Regions from separate parts of the Pseudomonas sp. SDT291_1_S447 genome, predicted to be linked through region 1. Evidence: riboswitches for the same ligand, from Rfam matches in the RefSeq annotation. Region 1 holds a riboswitch; the other holds the start of a gene.
What was found. Region 1 has a riboswitch for cobalamin ahead of ACW9IR_RS07490 (TonB-dependent receptor plug domain-containing protein). Riboswitches for the same ligand answer to the same signal wherever they lie in the genome.
Positions count from the first base shown of each region.

Region 1 (15,908 bases):
ATAATTGCCTTCGCAGATCCAGGAGTCGCCCGCCGCGGCTTGGCGCACCCGTTCGCGGAACACTTCATTGTCCGGCTCTACCCAGTCCGGTTCCCAGAATAGCGGGTCGAGGTGAATCACTGGCAGACCCAGGCGCCTGCCGATCTCGCGGGCAAGGGTGGATTTGCCGCTGCCCGAGTTGCCCAGAATGACGATGCGTTGCACGTGCAAATCCCTTGCTGCAAAAAGTCGGCAAGTCTAAATCAAGCGTCTCCGGAATTCTGAAAAAACGCTCTGGGCGGTGGGGGCCGAGTGGCAACCAGAAAAAAGCCCGGCCAAAGCCGGGCTCGTCCACTTGCAACGGGTCAAGCTGCCATATTTCCCGCCGCCATTTCCTTCTTGCAGCTGGCTTTCATGGCTTCCATCTGCGCGCCCAGCTCTTCGAGTTTTTCCTTGCCCAAGAGCTTTTTCGCCTGAGGGAACATTTCCGTTTCTTCCTCTTCGATATGGTGCTCCAGCAGTTCCTTGACCACTTTAACCCGGCCGGAAAACTCCGGGGTGCCCGGGTCGGTCAGTTTCAGATCGGGCAGCACCAGTGAATCGACGGTGCGGTGTTCTTCTTTGGCTTCGAAGTACATGACGTCCTGTTCCTTGCTGCCGGCGGCCTTGAACGCGGGGTAGAGGATTTCCTCTTCGAGACGGGTATGGATGGAGATTTCCATTTCCAGTTTGCCCAACAACTCGACACGTTTTTTCAGCGCCCGCTCCGTCGAGTCGCTGAGTTGGCTGAGGATGTCTTTGACTTTTGCATGATCGGCTTTGAGAAGGTCGATAGCGTTCATGGGGGTTGCCTCTGCTGTCACGGAGTGAACACAGGCCGTTGTTTCACGGTGCTGTGAATGCCCTGAATCAGTGGCATTTGGCGTGCCAATCCATGGCTGGTAATCGACCGCTACAGATCAAGGGCTTACGACGTCACAGGCAAAAAGCCTTCGTGCAGCCTGCATGAAAAAGGCATTGCCAGCATTGCAGATCACCGCTTTCTCAGCTGGCAAGCACCGCGCGACGGCTAAGAAATCCGCTTACGACGCCGAATGCTGACGGACATGCTTGGGCCCTGCCAATGCCCAGGCAATCAAGCCAAACAGCGGCACAAACACAATCAGCACGATCCACACGCCTTTATTGCTCGATTTCCCCTCGCTCTTGCGCACCCGATTGATGGCCCAGAGTTCGATTAGCAGAAGAACTGCCGCCAGTACGATCCACACGGTTTCGATTTGCATTGGCTACCTCCTGATGGTCTATGCGTTAGGTGGCGTGGGGTGCGGCAGGTTCATTTATTTTTTGTTCAAGGCGTTGAGCTGGCGGGCCAGGTCCAGCGCCACTCGACCGCTGTTGAGGGTTGGCAGCAGATGGGTGAAGGGAATGTCGATCAGGCGATTTTCGCGCACGGCGCGCAGTTGCGAGAGCACCGGGTCACGGGTCAACAGATAGCGTTTGCGACTGGCCGGCGACCATTCGGCGTCGGCCAGCAGGATCACGTCGGGGTCGCTGGCCAGCAGGGTTTCGCTGTTGACGGTCACCCGATAAAGATCAATGTCGGCGAACACATTGCGTGCCCCGGCAGCCGCCAGCAGCGGAGTGACAAAGCCGCGCCGGCCTTCGCTGTCGAGGCCTTTTACTTCGCTGTCGAGATAGAACACCGACAGCGGTTTACCCGTACCGGCCAAGGTTTTGGCGCTGGCGAGATCGGCGTCCATGGCCGCGCTCAATTGCTGCGCCTGTGGCTGTTTGTGCAGTAGTTGGCCCAGCGTTCGCAAGTCGTTGCGCACATGCGCGAAGTAATCCAGCGAATGGCCGTTGCAGGCCGACTCCAGCAAATACGAACCGACACCGTTGCGCGCCAACCCTGAGCGCGAGGTCACCCCGTCGCCGAATGCGGTGGCAAAACCACCGATCACCAGATCCGGCTTCTGCGCGTACAGCACCTCGCTGGACGGGTACTGCCGCGCGATCACCGGCACGCCGAAATACTCCGAGGGTCGCTGCCCGGAAAAGGTGTCATCCAGATAGGCCACGCCGACCAACAATGGCCCCGCACCCAAGGCCAGCACGATGTCGGCCGCATGCTGGTTGAGCGCAACAATCCGCGAGGGCGGTGTTGGCGCAAGGTGCCAGTCTTCGCCGCAATTGCTGAAACTGTCAGCCAGCAGCGCTGACGAGCAGAGCAGGGCGCCGAGCCCACACCAGAGCTTCCTCATGTCCGCGCCTTGATCAGCAAATCCGCAACAACTTCACCGCCGACCAGATGCCCCTCGACCAGCCGCCGCACCTCATCGTTGCTGCGCACGCCATACCAGCAGCGCTCCGGATACACCGTGACAATCGGCCCCAGATTGCACGGAAACTGGCAGTGCGTACGCGTCAGCAAGACACCGCCCGGCGTTTCGATGCGATCGTGCGCGAGCAAATGTCGGCGCAAGGTTTTCCATAGCTGTTGGGCGCCGCGCTGAGTACAGCGCGGGCCGGTGCAGAGGAACACATGGCGCGCATGCTCGGGAACGTGCGACCAGTCCGGGTGCGTGTCGACGCCGTCGACGGTTTTGATCTCACTCATCAGAAGCGGTACGTGTAGCGCACTTCGGAGGTGAACGGCCGGCCGAGGTTGTCGACATTGCTCGAACGGCTGGTGACGTAATCGCGGTCGAAAAGGTTTTCCACCAGCAGGCTCACGCGGTGTTGGCGAGCGTTGTCGAGGTAGCGATAAGCGTCGGCGTCGACCACTGAATAGTTGCCGTATTCGACTTGCTTCGAGCTTTTGATGTCGCGGATATAGCGGATCGCACCGCCAACGCCCCACAGGCGATTTTCCGATTCGTAACCCACGCGGGAACGGGCGAAGAAGCTCGGGATGTCATTGATGGTCGCCCCCGTGCGCGATTCGGTGAGGTTGCGGGTCATGTCCGCTTGCAGACTCCACTGATCGTTGAGCGCCAGTTTCGCGTCAGCCTCGAAACCGCGCATGCGCACCAGGCCTTCACCGTTGACCCACTGAATGCCGTCGAGGGTGATCAAGTCGTCGATCTTGCGTTTGAACAGGGTCACGCTGGCGCTGAATTCGCGATCGAGCAAGAAGCCTTTGTAGTCGACACCCAGTTCCGCGTTGCGGCTTTTTTCCGGTTTCAGATTGCGATTGCCGATCTCGTCGCCCGGTTCATTGACGAACAGTTGCTCGGCGTTCGGCAGTTTGTAGGCGCTGCCGTATTGGCCACGCACGGACCAGTTGTCGTTGAGGTCATACAGCGAAGTGAGCATGCCAACCGTGGCACCGTCGCCACCGCTCATGGCTTCGTGGCGCACACCGATGCTTGGATGCCAGTCGGGCAGAGCGTCGATCTGCGGGCGCAGTTGCGTGTAGAACGCATGGGCTTCGGCCTTGTCGTTATCGATGATCAGTACATCGTCCTGGCCCTTGAACCATTGATTGTCGGTGCCAAACACCAGCACATGGCCGCCGGGCAATTCAGCCTTGCCTTCGGCCTGCACACCCCAATCGGTGAAGCCCCAATAGTCGTTGTGATTGATGACTTTGGTGCCGCCACCGGCGACGTTGTTGACCCGCGTGTAGCGCGTGTCCCAGTCGTTGATATGGCTTTTGACGAAGTAGCTCAGGCGCTCGTTGATGTTCTGCTCGAAGGTCGCCGTGGCGATCTGCTGCACGCGATCGTTGGTGGTCGTGTGATTGTCGACCGGGCGGGCGAAATCGAGGTTGGCGTCGGCGTATTGGTAGAACAGTTCCAGCCGCGAATCATCGCCGAACGACTGAATGGCCTTGCCGCCGAAGGTAGTGACTTCGTAGGCACGGTTCTTCTCGCTGACGTTTTTCATGTCGCGGTTGCGATACGGCTGGTAACCGTCGGAGACATTGTGGCTGACGTACGCCAGCAAGCCGAGATCGCCGAAACCGTTGCTGAAGATATTCTCGACGCGGGCGTCTTCGCTGGTGCCGCCGAAGCTGTCGACGCCCAGATTCACTTCGCCGGAAGCTTTGCGGCTCTGCGGGCTGCGGGTGACGATGTTGATCACCCCCGACACCGCTTGGGTGCCGAACAACAGGCTCTGGCCACCTTTGAGCACTTCGATGCGTTCGATGGCGTTGGCCGGCAGGGTATCCAGATACAGGCCGCCGTACAGTCGATTGTTCAGGCGCACGCCGTCGAGCAGGATCAGCGTGTCGTCGTTGCGCCCGCCGAGCAGCGAATAGGTACCGTAGTCGAACGGACCGTTTTTTGGCGCCACATACAGGCCGGGAATGAACATCTGCATGACACGGCTGACATCGGCGCTCGGACCGGCGCGCTCGATTTGTTCGCGGCTGACGATCTCGACTTTACTGCCGAACTTGGCCATGTCGGCGACAGTGGTCGATTCCACTGAAGGTGCAGAAACGATTTGCTGATTGAGTTCCAGCGGCGTGTCGTCGGCCAGCAGCAGCGGGCTGAACAGGCAGCCAAGGAACAGGGTTGGAGCACAAGTGTTGAAAGGTCGAATCATTGTCTTCTCGAAAAGGATCTTCGCAGAAGAGCATGCAGGAGAAGGCATCGCGCACAGCCAATACCGGCCCATGCCCGCCCACCGCAGGATTTTGCCAAACAGCATTTCAGGCCGGTCTCCGGGCTCGCGCGTATCGAGGCTTTCACCTTCCCATGGCCGAGTGGCCACAGTGGTCTGTCGAAAGCATCACGCGCATACCGTTGCGGGGGCAGCACCGGACTTGTTCGAAAAGAACGTACCGGTTTCCCGTTTCACCCCATGCACGGCGGCAGGGGGCACCTGAAACAGGGCGGCATCTGAACATCCGACGGGCGGTTCGTCAATGTGGCAAGCAACGGGGGGGCTATTGGATGCGTTCCAGAGCGGCAAACTGGTCACTCAACCACGTATAAAGCTGAGACACCGCCGGGCTGATCTGCTTGCGATGCGGGCACACCAGACTCAAGGGTGAGGCATTGCCGGGGAAATCCTTCAGCAGCACGATAAGTCGCCCTGCGATCACGTCTGCACTGACGTCCAGCCAGGATTTGTTGGCGATGCCTTCGCCGCTCAACGCCCAGCGGCGCACGACGTCGGCGTCGTCGCTGAACATCGGTCCCGAGACCTGGATCGTTTCACTGCCCAGGCTCCACTTGTCGTAGACCCGGCCACCTTGCTGGTAGAGCAGGCAAGGGTGGTTGTGCAGATCGTCCGGTGTTTGCGGGTATCCGTGGCGCTCCACGTATTCCGGTGCGGCGACCAGCACCCGCCGGTTCCACGGTGCCAGCGGCAGCGCCACGTAGTTGGCATCTTCATTCGAGCCGTATCGAATCGCGACGTCTACCGGGTCGCGAAACAAGTCTGCGATCTGGTCCGACAGGGAAAATCGCAAGGTCAGTTCCGGGTGCTGGCGGCGAAACAGCGTAAGCCACGGCAGCAAAATGTTGCGCCCCAGATCGGACGGCGCCGTCACTTGCAGCACGCCGCGCAACGTGGCGTTTTCACCGCGTAGGTTTTCCTGGCCTTGCTTGAGCGCCTCCAGTACCGAGTGGGCGGTGGGCAAGTATTGCTCGCCCTCGGCGGTTAATCGCAGGCTGCGGGTGGTGCGCGCAAACAGGCGCACGTCGAGTTCACGCTCCAGACGCTTGATCGCCGCGGCCACCTGACCGGGCAATAAATCGGCCTCAAGGGCGGCAGCGGTGAAGCTGCCCAGCGCGGCGCTGCGGGTGAACAAACCAAGATCATCAATGCGGATCATTTTCACTCCTGTAGTGAAAGTGTTGGCCCATTCTGCTGGTTTTTCTTTGTGCCTGGGAAGTCGAAGATGGCGGCAAGTGAGCACATCAGCTCTTCAGACAGCGAGTTTCCATGAAAGCCATCACCTTCACCCAACACGCTTTGCCCATTGAAGATCCGCAATCGTTGCAGGACATCGACCTGCCGGTGCCGACTCCCGGCCCACGGGATTTGCTCGTAGAAGTTCGTGCGGTGTCGGTCAATCCGGTCGATACCAAAGTGCGCGCCGGCACTTTCACCAAAGAACCGAAAATCCTCGGCTGGGATGCCGCAGGCATCGTCCGTGAGGTCGGTGCTGAAGTGACGCTGTTTCAGCCTGGCGACGAAGTGTTCTACGCAGGCTCCCTTGCCCGCACCGGCAGTTATAGCGAATTTCACCTGGTGGACGAGCGAATCGTCGGGCACAAACCGCGTTCGTTAAGTGCAGCGGATGCGGCAGCATTGCCGTTGACGTCGATCACCGCCTGGGAATTGTTGTTCGACCGTCTCGGTGTCAGCGAAGGTTCAGGGCAGGGCAAGTGCCTGTTGATCACGGGGGCAGCGGGCGGCGTCGGCTCGATGCTGGTGCAACTGGCCCGACAGTTGACGCGGCTGACTGTCATCGGCACCGCCTCGCGGCAGGAAACGGCTGACTGGGTCCGGCAGTTGGGCGCGCATCACGTCATCGATCACAGTCAGCCGCTGCTCGCACAGTTGCAGGCACTGGGCATTGACGAGGTCAGCCATGTCGCCAGCCTGACCCATACCGAGCAGCATTTTGCCCAGCTGATCGAAGTACTTCGACCACAAGGGCGTCTGGGCGTGATCGACGATCCTGAAAGCCTCGACGTGATGCCGCTCAAGCGCAAGTCGCTGTCGCTGCACTGGGAGCTGATGTTCACCCGTTCGCTGTACGAAACCCCGGACATGATCGAGCAACATCATCTGCTCAATCGCGTCAGCGATCTGATTGACCAGGGCATTTTGAAAACGACTGTCGGTGAACATTTTGGCGCGATCAACGCAGCAAACATGCGCCGTGCCCATGCCTTGGTCGAGAGCGGCAAGGCCCGAGGCAAACTGGTGCTCGAAGGTTTCTGATTTCACTCATTCAGACGGGCCTGTACGCGGGCCGGTCAGGAGCAGCTCATGCGTATGAAAAAGCTTTCTGCTGCATTGGTCATGGTCATGGCGGCGCCGTTCGCCCATGCAATCAGCGCCGTCGCGTTGCCGGCCAATGCCCCCGCCGACCGATCGTTCGGCACGCTCGAACAGGTCCATGCGTTCTATGACGCGATGCCCACCGGCGTGACCGTCACCGAGACCGGGCGCATCTTCGTCAACTTCCCGCGTTGGGGCGACAACGTGCCGTTCACCGTGGGCGAGATCCGCGACGGCAAAGTCGTGGCTTACCCGAACGCGGCGATCAACCGGGAAAACCTCAACGATCCCAGTGATGGTCTGATCAGCGTCCAGAGCGTGGTGGCCGACGGGCGGGGCCGTGTCTGGTTGCTCGATACCGCCGCGCCGGGTTTCGCCGACCCAAAACCCAAAGGCGCGAAGCTGATCGCGGTGGATCTGGTCAGCAACAAGATCGTCAAGCGTCTGGTGTTCCCGAACAACGTCATGTTGCCGAGTACCTACGTCAACGACATGCGTTTCGACTTTCGCACAGGCCCAGAGGGGACGGTCTATCTCACTGACTCGTCCCTGCGCGGACCGGGTGCGATCATCGTCATGGACATCGCCAGCGGCAGTGCCATGCGCCGTTTGAGCGGTGTGCCGGCGACCTCGGTTGACCCGACCTTTGTCCCGGTGGTTGAAGGCCTGCCACTCACCGTTGAAGGTCCGGACGGCAAGCGCAAACCGCTGGGCGTGGCCTCGGATGGCATCGCGCTGTCGGCGGACGGCAAGACGCTGTATTTCACGCCGCTGTCGAGTCGGCACCTGTATTCGGTGTCCACCGCGTTGCTGCGTGATGCCAACTTCAGTGAACAGCAACTGACGGCTGCCGTGCAGGATCTGGGGGAGAAGGGCGCGTCCGATGGTCTGGAGGCTGACGCCGCCGGCGCCATCTATGCCGGCGATTACGAGCACAACTCGATCCGCAAGCGTCTGCCGGATGGCCAATGGCAAACGCTGGTCCACGACCCGCGTCTGCTCTGGCCAGACACATTGTCCATTGGCCCCGACGGCTATCTGTATTTCATCGCCAACCAGTTGCATCGCCAGGCGGCATTCCGTTCCGGGCAGGATCAGCGGCAAAAGCCTTACAGCCTGATGCGTCTGAAGATCGACGCAGCGCCGGCGCCGACACGCTGATTTTCAAGCGGCATTGAGTTCTGCGTTTTCACTTTTCAGATCAGGAGTTCAATCATGGATCTCGTTTCTCTGGCCAAGCGCCGATTCACCACAAAAGTTTTCGATGCCGACCGCAAGATCCCCAGGCACACACTGGAGTTGCTGCTCGAACAACTGCGCAACAGCCCGTCGTCGGTCAACTCTCAGCCTTGGCATTTCGTGGTTGCCGAGAGTGATCAGAGCCGGGCGCGAATCGCCCACAGTACCCAGGGACCGTTCAGCTTCAACCAGCCGAAAATACTCAACGCGTCGCACGTCATCGTCTTTTGCACTCGCACACATCTGCCGGAGGAATACTTGCAAGCGTTGCTGGCTCAGGAAGCCATGGACGGGCGTTTTCACAATGCCGAGGCGCGAGCAGGGCAGGAGCGTGGGCGGCGCGGTTTTGTCGATCTGCATCGCTTCGATCAGAAAGACCTGCAGCACTGGATGGAAAAGCAGACCTACCTCGCGCTGGGCACGTTGCTGCTGGGTGCCGCCTCGCTGGGTATCGACGCGACGCCGATGGAAGGTTTCGACAGCAAAGTCCTCGACAGTGAACTGGGCCTGCGCGAACAGGGCTTCACCAGTCTGGTCGTGGTCAGCCTCGGCTATCACAGCAGCGAAGACTTCAACGCAGGCCTGCCCAAGTCACGCTTGCCGGCCCAGTCGCTGTTTACCTTTCTCTGAATGCAACCGGTCCCTGGAGTATTGAAGATGAGCAAGTCTACAGAAGCATTGATCTCGATTGCCGTGCTCAAGGCCAAGTCAGGCCAGGAACAGGCCTTGAAACAAGGCTTGCTGGCGCTGGTGGAACCGACACGCGCAGAGCCGGGCAATCTCGACTATGTGTTGTTTGAACTGCGCGACCAGCGCGGCACGTTCTACATGCGCGAGGCCTTCAAGGATCAGGCGGCACTGGATGCGCATTTCGCCATGCCTTACTTCAAGCGCTTTGCCGCCGCGGCGGATGAGCTCCTGGAGGAGCCGCTGCAACTGATATTTCTTGAGCACGTCTCGAACTGATCCAGTCTTCCATTCAACCTGTCAGGGTGTTCTGCCATGAAAGATACCGCGCCACGGCCAACCCACGGAACGCCGGTTCACGAAGACATCGATGCCATTGAAACCAACGAGTGGCTGGAAGCCCTGGCAGGTGTCGCCAAAGTCGGCGGCAGACCGCGCGTGCGGTTCTTGCTGTTGCGCCTGGCCGAGCAGGCCAGCCGTCTCGGCGTGCAAACGACGGCGAGTGCGTATTCGCTGTACCAGAACACTATCGCGCTCGAACAGCAGCCGGTTTATCCCGGGGATCTGGTGATGGAGGAGCGCATTACCTCGATCATTCGCTGGAACGCCCTGGCCATGGTGGCGAAGGCGAACAAGGCCTATGGCGAATTGGGCGGTCACATCGCCAGTTACGCCTCGGCGGCGGAAATTTTCGAGGTCGGCTTCAATCACTTTTTCCGTGCGGACAGCGAAGCCGGGCGGGGTGATCTGGTTTATTTCCAGGCGCACTCTGCCCCCGGGGTGTACGCGCGGGCCTTTCTTGAAGGGCGTTTGCAGGCGTCGCAACTGGAGCGTTACCGGCAAGAAGTGAAGGGCGGCGGATTGTGTTCCTATCCGCATCCCTGGCTGATGCCCGACTTCTGGCAGTTTCCCACGGGCTCAATGGGGATTGGCCCGATCAATGCGATTTACCAGGCACGGTTCCTGCGGTATTTGCAGCATCGTGGAATTGCCTCGACAGAGGGGCGGCATGTCTGGGGCGTTTTTGGTGATGGCGAGATGGACGAGCCGGAGTCCATCGCGGCGCTTTCGCTGGCAGCGCGTGAGAGTCTCGACAACGTCACCTTCGTGATCAACTGCAATCTGCAGCGTCTCGACGGACCCGTACGCGGCAACGGGCAAATCGTTCAGGAACTGGAGTCACTGTTCAGCGGCGCCGGCTGGAATGTGATCAAGGTGTTATGGGGTTCGGACTGGGACCCACTGTTTGCCCGCGATAACGGCCATGCATTGTTACGCCACTTCGCCGGGATGGTGGATGGCGAGTACCAGAATCTGGGCGCCAATGACGGTGCGTATAACCGCAGCCATTTCTTCGACCAGGACCCGCAGTTGCAGGCGTTGGTTGCAGACATGAGCCCGGAGCAGATCGATGCGTTGCGCCGGGGCGGTCACGACTTTCGTAAGCTGCATGCCGCGTTCGAGACCGCGCGCAAGCACAAGGGCAGGCCGACCGTGGTGCTCGCCAAAACCAAGAAAGGTTTCGGCATGGGCCAGATCGGCGAGTCGCGCAACACCTCGCACCAGCAGAAAAAACTCGATATCGAAGTGCTCAAGGCATTCCGTGATCGTTTCGCCTTGCCGCTGGACGATGAGGCCGTGGCACAAATGCGCTTCTATAAACCGGCCGACGACAGCCCCGAGCTGCGATACCTGCATCAGCAGCGACGGGCACTCGGCGGTTACCTGCCCAAGCGCAACGGTGTGGCTGCACCCATAGCAGTGCCACCGCTCGACAGCTATGGCCGTTTTGCGCTGAAGGCCGATGAGCGTGAAAACTCGACGACCATGGCGGTGGTGCGACTGTTCACCCATCTGATCAAGGACAAACAATTGGGGCCGCGCATTGTGCCGATTGTCGCCGATGAAGCGCGCACATTCGGCATGGCGAATCTGTTCCGGCAGATCGGGATTTATTCATCTGTCGGCCAGCTGTACGAGCCAGAAGATGCCGGCGCGCTGCTCTATTACAAGGAATCAACCGACGGGCAACTGCTCGAAGAAGGCATCACCGAAGCCGGTGCGATTTCTTCCTGGATCGCTGCGGCCACGTCCTACAGCGTCAATGGCGAGCCGATGTTGCCGTTCTACATCTACTACTCGATGTTCGGTTTTCAGCGCATTGGCGATCTGATCTGGGCAGCGGCCGATCAGCGCGCCAGAGGCTTTTTGATCGGCGCCACATCGGGGCGCACAACGCTGGCCGGTGAAGGACTGCAGCATCAGGACGGCTCCAGTCAGTTAATGGCAGCCACTGTGCCTAACTGCCGCGCCTACGACCCGGCATTTGCCAGCGAGGCGGCGGTGATCATCGACCATGGCAGCCGGCGCATGCTTGAGCAGCAAGAAGATGAGTTCTATTACCTGACGGTAACCAACGAGAACTACGTTCAGGCCTCACTTGAACCAGACGAACACGCGGATGTGATTCGCGGCATGCGCCTCTATGCCCGCTATGGCGAGGAGGTACCGGCGGTTCGTTTACTGGGTTCGGGAGCGATTCTGCGCGAGGTGATTGCCGCCGCGCACATGCTGGATCAAGAGTGGCAAGTCAGCAGCGAAGTGTGGAGCGTGACCAGCTTCTCCGAACTCGCCCGTGATGCCCGCGAGGTGCAGCGTCAGCAAGTGTTCGGCGGCGATGTCGAGTGCCAGAGTCACCTGCTGCATTGTCTGCCCGGTCACGCGCCAGTCGTGGCAGCCAGTGATTACGTGCGCGCCTATGCACAATTGGTGGTGCCGTATTTACAGGCGCCGTGCATCTGCCTGGGCACCGACGGATTTGGACGCAGCGACACACGCGCGGAGTTGCGCAGCTTCTTTGAGGTGGATCGCTATCACATCGTTTTGGCGGCGCTTGCTTCGGTCGATCCGCAGGCACATACCCAGGCTCGGGCGAAATACGCTATCGACGCCGACGCCGAAGCTCCTTGGAACTGCTGAGCCTACACGTCGTGTGTCGCTTCTTTCATCAACCCACATCAGAGGCAGATCCATGTCGTTCGGTACTTTGGTCGAATTCGGCGTCACATCTGTAAAAGTCGCACGCGCCCCTTTATATGGGCTGATGCTTGCAGCCGTGCTGGCCGGGTGCGCAAGCTTGCATTGGGTTGATGCGCCGTTTCTTGATCGCGACGGCACACTCTGGCTGCCTGCTGCGCAAATGGATCGCGTCGGTCTGTTCAATGACGGCACGCCGCGGGTGCAATGGCCGATGACGGTGTTTCGTTTGTCCAAACGGTAGGGTGGCAGGCAACCTTAAACCTACTGGAGCACGGCCTCCTGCGCATCATGATCGATCACAACGCTCGCCTGCTCTTGATAGAACCGTTGAAACTCTTCGGCCGGCATCGGTTTGGCAAACAACCAGCCCTGACCGAAATGCACACCGTGATCGCGTAGGTAATCCAGCTGCGCCGGGGTTTCGATGCCTTCGGCGACAATCTGCAGGCGCATGCTCTTGGCCATTTCGATGATGTGGTTGATCACCGAACCGGCGTCAGGGGCCTTGTCGATGGTGTCGACGAACGACTTGTCGATCTTCAGTACATCCAGCGGTAATTGCTGCAAGTGTTGAAGGCTGGAGAAACCGGTGCCGAAATCGTCGATGGCGGCCAGATAACCCAGTGCGCGGGCCTGATCGACGGTGTTGCGGGCCGAGTCGATTTCGACAAAACCGCGTTCGGTGGCTTCCAGCCAGATTTGATGCGCACGCACGCCGATCTGGCTCAACGCAGCTTCCAGCTTGGGCAGAAAACGGCCACTGCAAACGTCCTCGGCGGCCAGATTGATTGCCACGTGCAAATCGCGCTGTTCGACCAGCAGCGGGCCGAGATCGCGCATCACACACTCGATCACTTGATCGGTGATTGGCAGGATCAGGCCGCTGTGTTCAGCCATCGGAATGAACGCGTCGGGTCGCACCAGCCTGCCGTCCGGACGTTGCCAGCGCACCAGTGCCTCGGCGCCGATGCATGTCCCTTCGCTCAAATCCATGATCGGCTGGTAATGAACGACGAACTCACGATTGCGCACGGCTTGCTGCAGTTCGGCCAGCGGCGACAGGCATTGACGGGTGCGCCTGATGATCAGCAGCGCCAGGATGCCGGCCAGCAACCCGCCGATCGGCAGCAGCAACATCTCCATGCGGATCAGGCCTTGCAGCAGATCCCGGCGCGACAGAGCTGCGATGGCGACCCAATCGCCGCTGTGCACGAGGGTGTAGAGATAACCGTCCTGCAGACCCGAGGCGGGGCCGGAATGCACGCGTGTCAAAAAATGTTCGGCGCCCGGACGTGAGACGCCGACCAGATCCCCGGCAGAGGTGCCGACTGCCAGGTGCAGGTCTTCGTCCAGCATCACATGGAGAAATTGCGCGGGATCGACCAGCACATTGAAGGCCGCGTATTGCAGCGCCATCATCGGTTTGGCAGGGACGATGCGCGACTGCACACCGAGAGATATGCGCACACCGTCGGCGGTGGTGAAGTCTTCGCGCCATGGCGTCACGTGATGGCCGACTAAGCCCCATGAACCGCATGCGTAGATTTCTTGCTCGACATAGCCGACGGACTTCACCGTTAACGTGTTGATGGTCAGCAGGCGCATCTCATCGATACTCTCGGGCGTGCACGGTGCCAGCTCGGAACCGGCGATAGTTTTCAGTGCCCCGGCGGCTTCATTGAACGTGCCGTTGGCGCGGCTGGAGGCCACGGCGGCGAGGGTTTCCAGACGCTGCTGAGCAGACGCCAGATTGAGCATCCAGGCGAGGTAGCCCATCAGAATCACTGGCAGCAAGACACACGGAAGCCCCAGGAGAATGCTCCCCCAGACGATGCGTTTTTTATTCATTTGTCGCCACCTTGGCCACAGGCCTGTGACGTGCGCACAGCACGGCTGATTTCAGCAAAGACAGATTACGACGGCAGCGGCTTATCGATATTGCTGCAGATCAATGGGTGTGATGAATGGATCAAGCCCCAAAACCGGAACCGCGCGTTTCACCGCTGCGTACCCGGTAGTAGCGCAAATGGGTGGCGAGCAACGGATCTGAATGGCTTGCTGACGTTCGGCCCTATATCCTGCACGCCTGTGTGATGGAATGACTTAGGGAAGAATTGCATGCCGTTCAGGGTGATGGTGGTCGGTGGTTACGGAAATTTCGGCAGCATCGTGTGCCGGCATCTGGCGTTGATGGCGGATGTGGAGTTGGTGCTTTCGGGGCGCCATCCGCGCAAGTTGCAAAATAAACTCGATGAGCTCAACCGTCATTCAGCCAACGTCTGCACAGGCTGGTGCGGCGACGCCATGGGCGGCGAGTTCAAATCCGCATTGAGCGCGCTGAACATTCAGTTGGTCGTCCACACCGGCGGGCCGTTTCAGGGGCAATCCTATGCCGTCGCCGAGAGCTGTATTGATGCTGGTGTGAACTATTGCGATCTGGCGGACTGCCGAACTTTCGTCAACGGCATCGACGTGCTCGATGCGCGGGCGAAACAGGCTGGCGTGGCGATCCTCAGCGGTTGCAGTTCGGTGCCGACGCTGTCGTCGGCAATCATCGATGAACAGCGCCAGCGCTTTTCCCGCATCGACTCGATTGAGCATGGCATTTCCTCATCGGCGAAAATGCCGGGGCTGTCGACCATCGAAGGCGTACTCGCCTATGCCGGCAAACCGATCAAGCAACTCAAAAACGGCAAGGTGCATGAAGTGTCCGGCTGGCTGGACCTGACCTTGCGCAAAATGCCGCAGATGGGTACCAGGCTGCTGGCCAACGTCGATGTCCCGGACATGGACATCTTCGCCAGCCGTTATGGCGCGCAGACCCTGAAGTTCAAGGCCGGCGCCGGGCTCAAACTCGGCGGCATCGCCAACGGTTTGCTGGCGCAGGCACTGAAAGTCGGACTTGTTCGCGACCATGCCCTGTGGGCCGGCAGACTGCATCGCCTGGGCCTGCGCTTCGAGCGTTTCGGTGATGGCAAAAGCGCGATGTACATCGACGTGCGGGGCCTTGGGGTTGACGGCAAACCGCTGTCGATGACCGCGCAACTCACCGCCCTGAACGACGAAGGCCCGGAAATCCCCAGCTGCGCCGCCGTGGCCCTGGCGACAAAAATGGCTTCGGGCTACGTACCGGCCGCTGGCGCCCGACCGTGCGTGGGCGAAATCAGCGTCGCCGAGTACATGGCCGCGATCAACGACCCGGCCAACCTGAGCCTGGTCGTGAACTACTCGGACGGGCAGCGCTGACATGCTCTACCTGTGCCTGAAATACCTGCACATCATCGCCGCGATTTTTCTGTTCGGTTTCGGCATGGGCTCCTACCTCTACCTGATCGCCGCCAGCCGCACGCGCAATCCGCAAGTGATCGCCCACGTGGCGCGCATGGTCGTCGGCTTCGACACGTGGATCACCACGCCGGCCGGTTTCGTGCAGATCATCACCGGTTATCTGCTGATGCGCCTGTCGGGGCTGAGCATGAGCACCGAGTGGGTGCTGACCTCGTTGATCATCTTCTTCTGCGTCGGCTCGCTGTGGTTGCCGGTGCTGCTTTTGCAGAAACGCCTGTGCGTGATGGCGGCGAGTGCGAGCGAAGTGGGCGCGGCGCTGGATGAGCAGTATCAAGCCGTGTACCGGAAATGGTTCTGGATGGGCGTGATGGGTTTTGCCGGAATGTTTGTCATCGTGCTGATGATGGTCACGAAGATGACGCCGGTGCAGTTGTTCAGCTTTCTGGTGTAGCTGCGGTGGCTTTCAGGAAGCGCTGTTCGTGATCTGGGGTGGGGAGCAGGCAGGTGTCGTATTTGCCGAACAGGCGATAGCGGTTTAGCGCGATACGGTTGTAGGCCCAGTCGCGCAGGCTGCGGGGGAAAATGCGCAGCAACTGCAACGGTTGCCAGCGGGTCGGGAGTTGGCTGATGACTTCGAAGAAGGCGTCTGAGCGTTCCCAGTAATGGTGGTCGCGGATGACGGCCATGGTGTCGAATTGATCGAT
Region 1 covers NZ_JBSVXS010000014.1:31,250-47,157, forward strand. The annotation lists gene ACW9IR_RS07465 (AAA family ATPase) at 1-204, opposite strand, end outside; gene ACW9IR_RS07470 (hemerythrin domain-containing protein) at 345-821, opposite strand; gene ACW9IR_RS07475 (PLD nuclease N-terminal domain-containing protein) at 1,062-1,265, opposite strand; gene ACW9IR_RS07480 (ABC transporter substrate-binding protein) at 1,320-2,243, opposite strand; gene ACW9IR_RS07485 ((2Fe-2S) ferredoxin domain-containing protein) at 2,240-2,599, opposite strand; gene ACW9IR_RS07490 (TonB-dependent receptor plug domain-containing protein) at 2,599-4,536, opposite strand; cobalamin riboswitch at 4,629-4,834, opposite strand; gene ACW9IR_RS07495 (LysR family transcriptional regulator) at 4,880-5,773, opposite strand; gene ACW9IR_RS07500 (zinc-binding alcohol dehydrogenase family protein) at 5,884-6,891, shown strand; gene ACW9IR_RS07505 (L-dopachrome tautomerase-related protein) at 6,940-8,112, shown strand; gene nfsB (oxygen-insensitive NAD(P)H nitroreductase) at 8,167-8,820, shown strand; gene ACW9IR_RS07515 (putative quinol monooxygenase) at 8,848-9,156, shown strand; gene mdeB (alpha-ketoglutarate dehydrogenase) at 9,193-11,856, shown strand; gene ACW9IR_RS07525 (hypothetical protein) at 11,909-12,157, shown strand; gene ACW9IR_RS07530 (EAL domain-containing protein) at 12,178-13,764, opposite strand; gene ACW9IR_RS07535 (saccharopine dehydrogenase family protein) at 14,035-15,162, shown strand; gene ACW9IR_RS07540 (DUF2269 family protein) at 15,164-15,655, shown strand; gene ACW9IR_RS07545 (thiol-disulfide oxidoreductase DCC family protein) at 15,639-15,908, opposite strand, start outside.

Region 2 (4,288 bases), on a different contig from region 1:
CAGGCGGCAAGTTATTTGGCAGAAGACACTCGCCACACCTTGTTACCAACATCATCCGCCACCAGCAAGCCACCTTGCTGATCGATCACCACGCCCACCGGCCGACCCAAAGCATTCTCGTCCTTGTCGAGGAAGCCGGTCAGGACATCCACCGGTTTGCCGCTCGGCTTGCCGCCGGTAAACGGCACGAAAATCACTTTGTAGCCACTGTGCGGTTTGCGATTCCATGAGCCGTGCTGGCCAATGAACGCGCCTTCCTTGAACTGCGCCGGCAGGTTGTTGCCCTCGGAGAACGTCAGGCCCAAAGACGCAGTGTGCGGTCCGACGGCATAATCCGGGGCAATGGCTTTGGCCACCAGCTCCGGGTTTTGCGGCGTAACGCGCACATCGACATGCTGACCGTAGTAACTGAACGGCCAGCCATAGAAACCACCGTCCTTCACGGAAGTGATGTAGTCCGGCACCAGATCACTGCCGATCTCGTCGCGCTCATTCACTGCTGTCCACAGCGCGCCACTTTTCGGCTCCCAGGCCAGGCCATTGGGGTTGCGGATGCCTGAGGCGAAAATCCGGTGATTGCCGGTCGCCCGATCGACTTCCCAGATCGCCGCGCGACCTTCTTCCTTATCCAGACCATTTTCGCCAACGTTGCTGTTCGAGCCGACCGTGACGTACAACTTGCTGCCGTCCTTGCTGGCGATGACGTTTTTGGTCCAGTGGTGATTCAGCGTGCCGCCGGGCAGATCGACAACCTTGATTGGCTGCGACTTGATCTCGGTCGCGCCCGGTTCGTAGTTAAAGCGCAGCAAGCGATCGGTATCGGCGACGTACAGATCATTGCCGACCAGGGTCATGCCGAACGGTGAGTTGAGGTTTTGCAGAAACACCGTGCGTGTCTCGGCCACGCCATCGTGGTCGGCGTCACGCAGCAAGGTGATGCGATTCGGGCTCGGCACGCCGGCGCCGGCCTTACCCATGACTTTCTTCATGACCCAGCCACGAATGCCGCTGCTGTCATCAGGTTTGGGCGGGGCATTGGTTTCCGCCACCAGCACATCGCCGTTGGGCAGTACGTAAAGCCAGCGCGGATGGTCGAGGCCTTCGGCGAATGCAGCGACTTGTGTGCCGGTCGCTGCCGTCGGTTTAGCGCCCTCTGGCCAGCCGATTGCCGGGGCGATATTCACCGTCGGGATCAGGGTCTTGTTCGGTTCGGGCAGTTTCGGTGACGGGCCGGTGCCGTCGGAGACTTGCAGGCTGGAGGTTTCACCGCAGGCGGCGAGTCCTCCGGCGAAGGCGATGACAAAAACGAGCTGGGGCTTGCGCATTGCTGATCTTCCCTATGAATGCATTCCTAATCATAGAGGAGGGCGCAAGCCCGATGGTTCAACTGCTCAGCCGCGGGCTTCCTTGAACAGCACGGCGATGCCCGGGTGATAGTTGCCGGCTTCGCTGCGCAATTTGCGATAGGCGTAGGGGAAATACCAGGCGACGGCGCAGGTGTGTTCCTTTTGCAGGTCGTCGACCATGTCCTGCAGCTCTTCGGGGCTGGCGCTGTGCTGGGCTTTTTGCGGCGCGACAAACAGGCAGCCAAGCTTGAGATCGCTGGCGTAGCTGATGCGCTTGGCGTCGTTGGTGATGTCGAGCAGGGCTTGAGTCAGATTGAGGTTGGTAACCTTTGGCCAGCGCTGAGTGGCCTGGATAAAGGCGCGGTCTTCGGCGCCGGCGAGAAACAGATCGGCGCGGGCATTGCGCTCGCCTTCTTCATTCTGTTTGCGCGTGGCAGTGTCATTCAAAGTGACCAGCTCGGCCATCCAGGCTGCGGCCGAGAGCAATCCGAGATTGGCTTTCTCGTCATGCCAGTAAGGGGTGTCGCTGTCGCCGCGCACGGCGTTGTAGCGGTCGATACAGTCAAACCAGCGTTCAAGCACCGGGCGCAGAAATTCCAGGCGCGGGTTGCTGATGATCATGCCTTGCATCGTCATCATCCTTTATTGTTGTATTGGGCTTTTCGGGAAAAGCATGGCTCTTTGATATCATTTGTATCAGTGTGGCACAAGATTGGCGTCAGATAATTGATCGGCGGCAGTTATTCGCCCGATGACCGCCTCTTTAATTGACGCTCCACCCCCAACCCTCTAACCTTCGCGGCTTGTTTCAGGTGCTCTGTGACCTGCGTCGACAGAGTGAAACAGGGAAGCCGGTGAGGGTTGTCTTCAAGCGAAGAACCACCACGATCCCGGCGCTGCCCCCGCAACGGTAAATGAGTGAAAACTGCGCCTTGAGCCACTGCCTCGACAGAAGCGGGAAGGCGCGCAGTCAGGCATACGCCGCTCATGAGCCCGGAGACCGGCCTGATCCATCCAGCGGCATCACGGTGGGCGATGCCAGGCTTTTTGCCGTCTATTCTTGTGCCTGCCCGCCGTTATCCAGCCTCAACGGAGAGCTCCCCCATGACTGATTCCCCCGAGCGCGACGAACGCCATCTGGCGCGTATGCAGCGCAAAAAAGCCGTGATCGACGAACGCATCGCCAACTCGCCTGACGAGTGCGGCCTGGTGCTGGTGCTGACCGGCAATGGCAAAGGCAAAAGCAGTTCGGCGTTCGGCATGCTCGCCCGCGCCATGGGCCACGGCATGCAGTGCGGTGTGGTGCAGTTCATCAAGGGCCGCAACAGCACCGGCGAAGAGCTGTTTTTCCGCCGCTTCCCTGAGCAAGTGCGCTTTCATGTGATGGGCGAGGGCTTCACCTGGGAAACCCAGGATCGTCAGCGCGACATCGCCGCCGCCGAAGCCGCGTGGGCTGTGTCCCGCGAACTGCTGCGCGATCCGTCGATCGGTCTGGTGGTGCTCGACGAACTGAACATCGCCCTCAAGCACGGCTACCTCGATCTCGATCAGGTGCTCAGCGATTTGCAGGCGCGTCCGCCGATGCAGCATGTGATCGTCACCGGTCGCGCGGCCAAGCCGGAAATGATCGAAATGGGCGACACCGTGACTGAAATGGGCATGCTCAAACACGCCTTCCAGGCGGGCATCAAAGCGCAGAAAGGCGTCGAACTTTGAATCAACCACGTCACTGCCCGGCGGTGCTTATCGCCGCGCCGGCCTCCGGTCAGGGCAAGACCACCGTCACCGCCGCACTGGCCCGTTTGCATCGCAATCAGGGGCGCAAAGTGCGCGTGTTCAAATGCGGCCCGGATTTTCTTGATCCGATGATTCTCGAGCGCGCCAGCGGTGCGCCGGTGTATCAGCTGGACATGTGGATGGTCGGCGAGCAGGAAAGTCGTCGGCTGTTGTGGGAAGCCGCCGCGGAGGCGGATCTGATTCTGATTGAAGGCGTGATGGGTCTGTTCGACGGCACGCCATCCAGCGCTGATCTGGCGCGGCACTTCGGCGTGCCGGTGCTCGGCGTGATTGATGGGACGGCCATGGCGCAGACCTTTGGTGCGTTGGCGCTGGGCCTGGCGAAGTATCAGCCGGATCTGCCGTTTGCCGGCGTGTTGGCCAACCGTGTCGGCACGTTGCGGCATGCGCAGTTGCTCGAAGGCAGCCTCACCGAAGGCCTTCGCTGGTACGGCGCATTGTCCCGCGAGACCGGTATCGAACTGCCGAGTCGCCATCTCGGCCTGGTCCAGGCCAGCGAACTGAATGATCTCGATGCGCGTCTCGATGCCGCCGCCGATGCATTGGCCAGCAGTTGCGAGGTAGCGCTGCCACCGGCCGTGGAATTCGCCGCGCCTGATGTGATCGCCGTCGAACCGTTGCTGAAAAATGTGCGCATTGCTGTCGCCCGTGATGAGGCGTTTGCCTTCATTTATGGTGCGAGTCTGGATCTGCTGCGGGCGATGGGTGCTGAGTTGAGTTTCTTCTCGCCGATCCGCGATACGCAATTGCCGGAGGCGGATAGCGTGTATTTGCCTGGTGGGTATCCGGAACTGCACCACGTTGTGTTGTCGCAGAACACCGCGATGCTTGAGGCGATCCGTGCGCATCATGCTGCGGGGAAACCGTTGCTCGCTGAGTGCGGCGGGATGCTGTATTTGCTGGATTCTTTGACTGACGTTGAAGGCACTCGCGCTGAGTTGGTTGGGCTGCTGAAGGGCGACGCGGTGATGCAAAAACGTCTGGCTGCACTGGCGCTGCAAGCAGTGGATTTGCCGGAAGGATCGTTGCGTGGGCACACTTATCATCATTCCCTGACCACCACCGAACTGACGCCGATTGCCCGTGGCTTGAGCCCGAATGGCGGGCGCGGTGCTGAGGCGGTTTATCGGGAAGGGCGGATGACG
Region 2 covers NZ_JBSVXS010000215.1:132-4,419, forward strand. The annotation lists gene ACW9IR_RS28740 (PQQ-dependent sugar dehydrogenase) at 12-1,325, opposite strand; gene ACW9IR_RS28745 (hypothetical protein) at 1,392-1,976, opposite strand; cobalamin riboswitch at 2,140-2,369, shown strand; gene cobO (cob(I)yrinic acid a,c-diamide adenosyltransferase) at 2,451-3,062, shown strand; partial or broken gene ACW9IR_RS28755 (cobyrinate a,c-diamide synthase) at 3,059-4,288, shown strand, end outside.
Region 2: linked by a shared signal. The riboswitch ahead of cobO (cob(I)yrinic acid a,c-diamide adenosyltransferase) and the one ahead of ACW9IR_RS07490 (TonB-dependent receptor plug domain-containing protein) in region 1 are both predicted to bind cobalamin.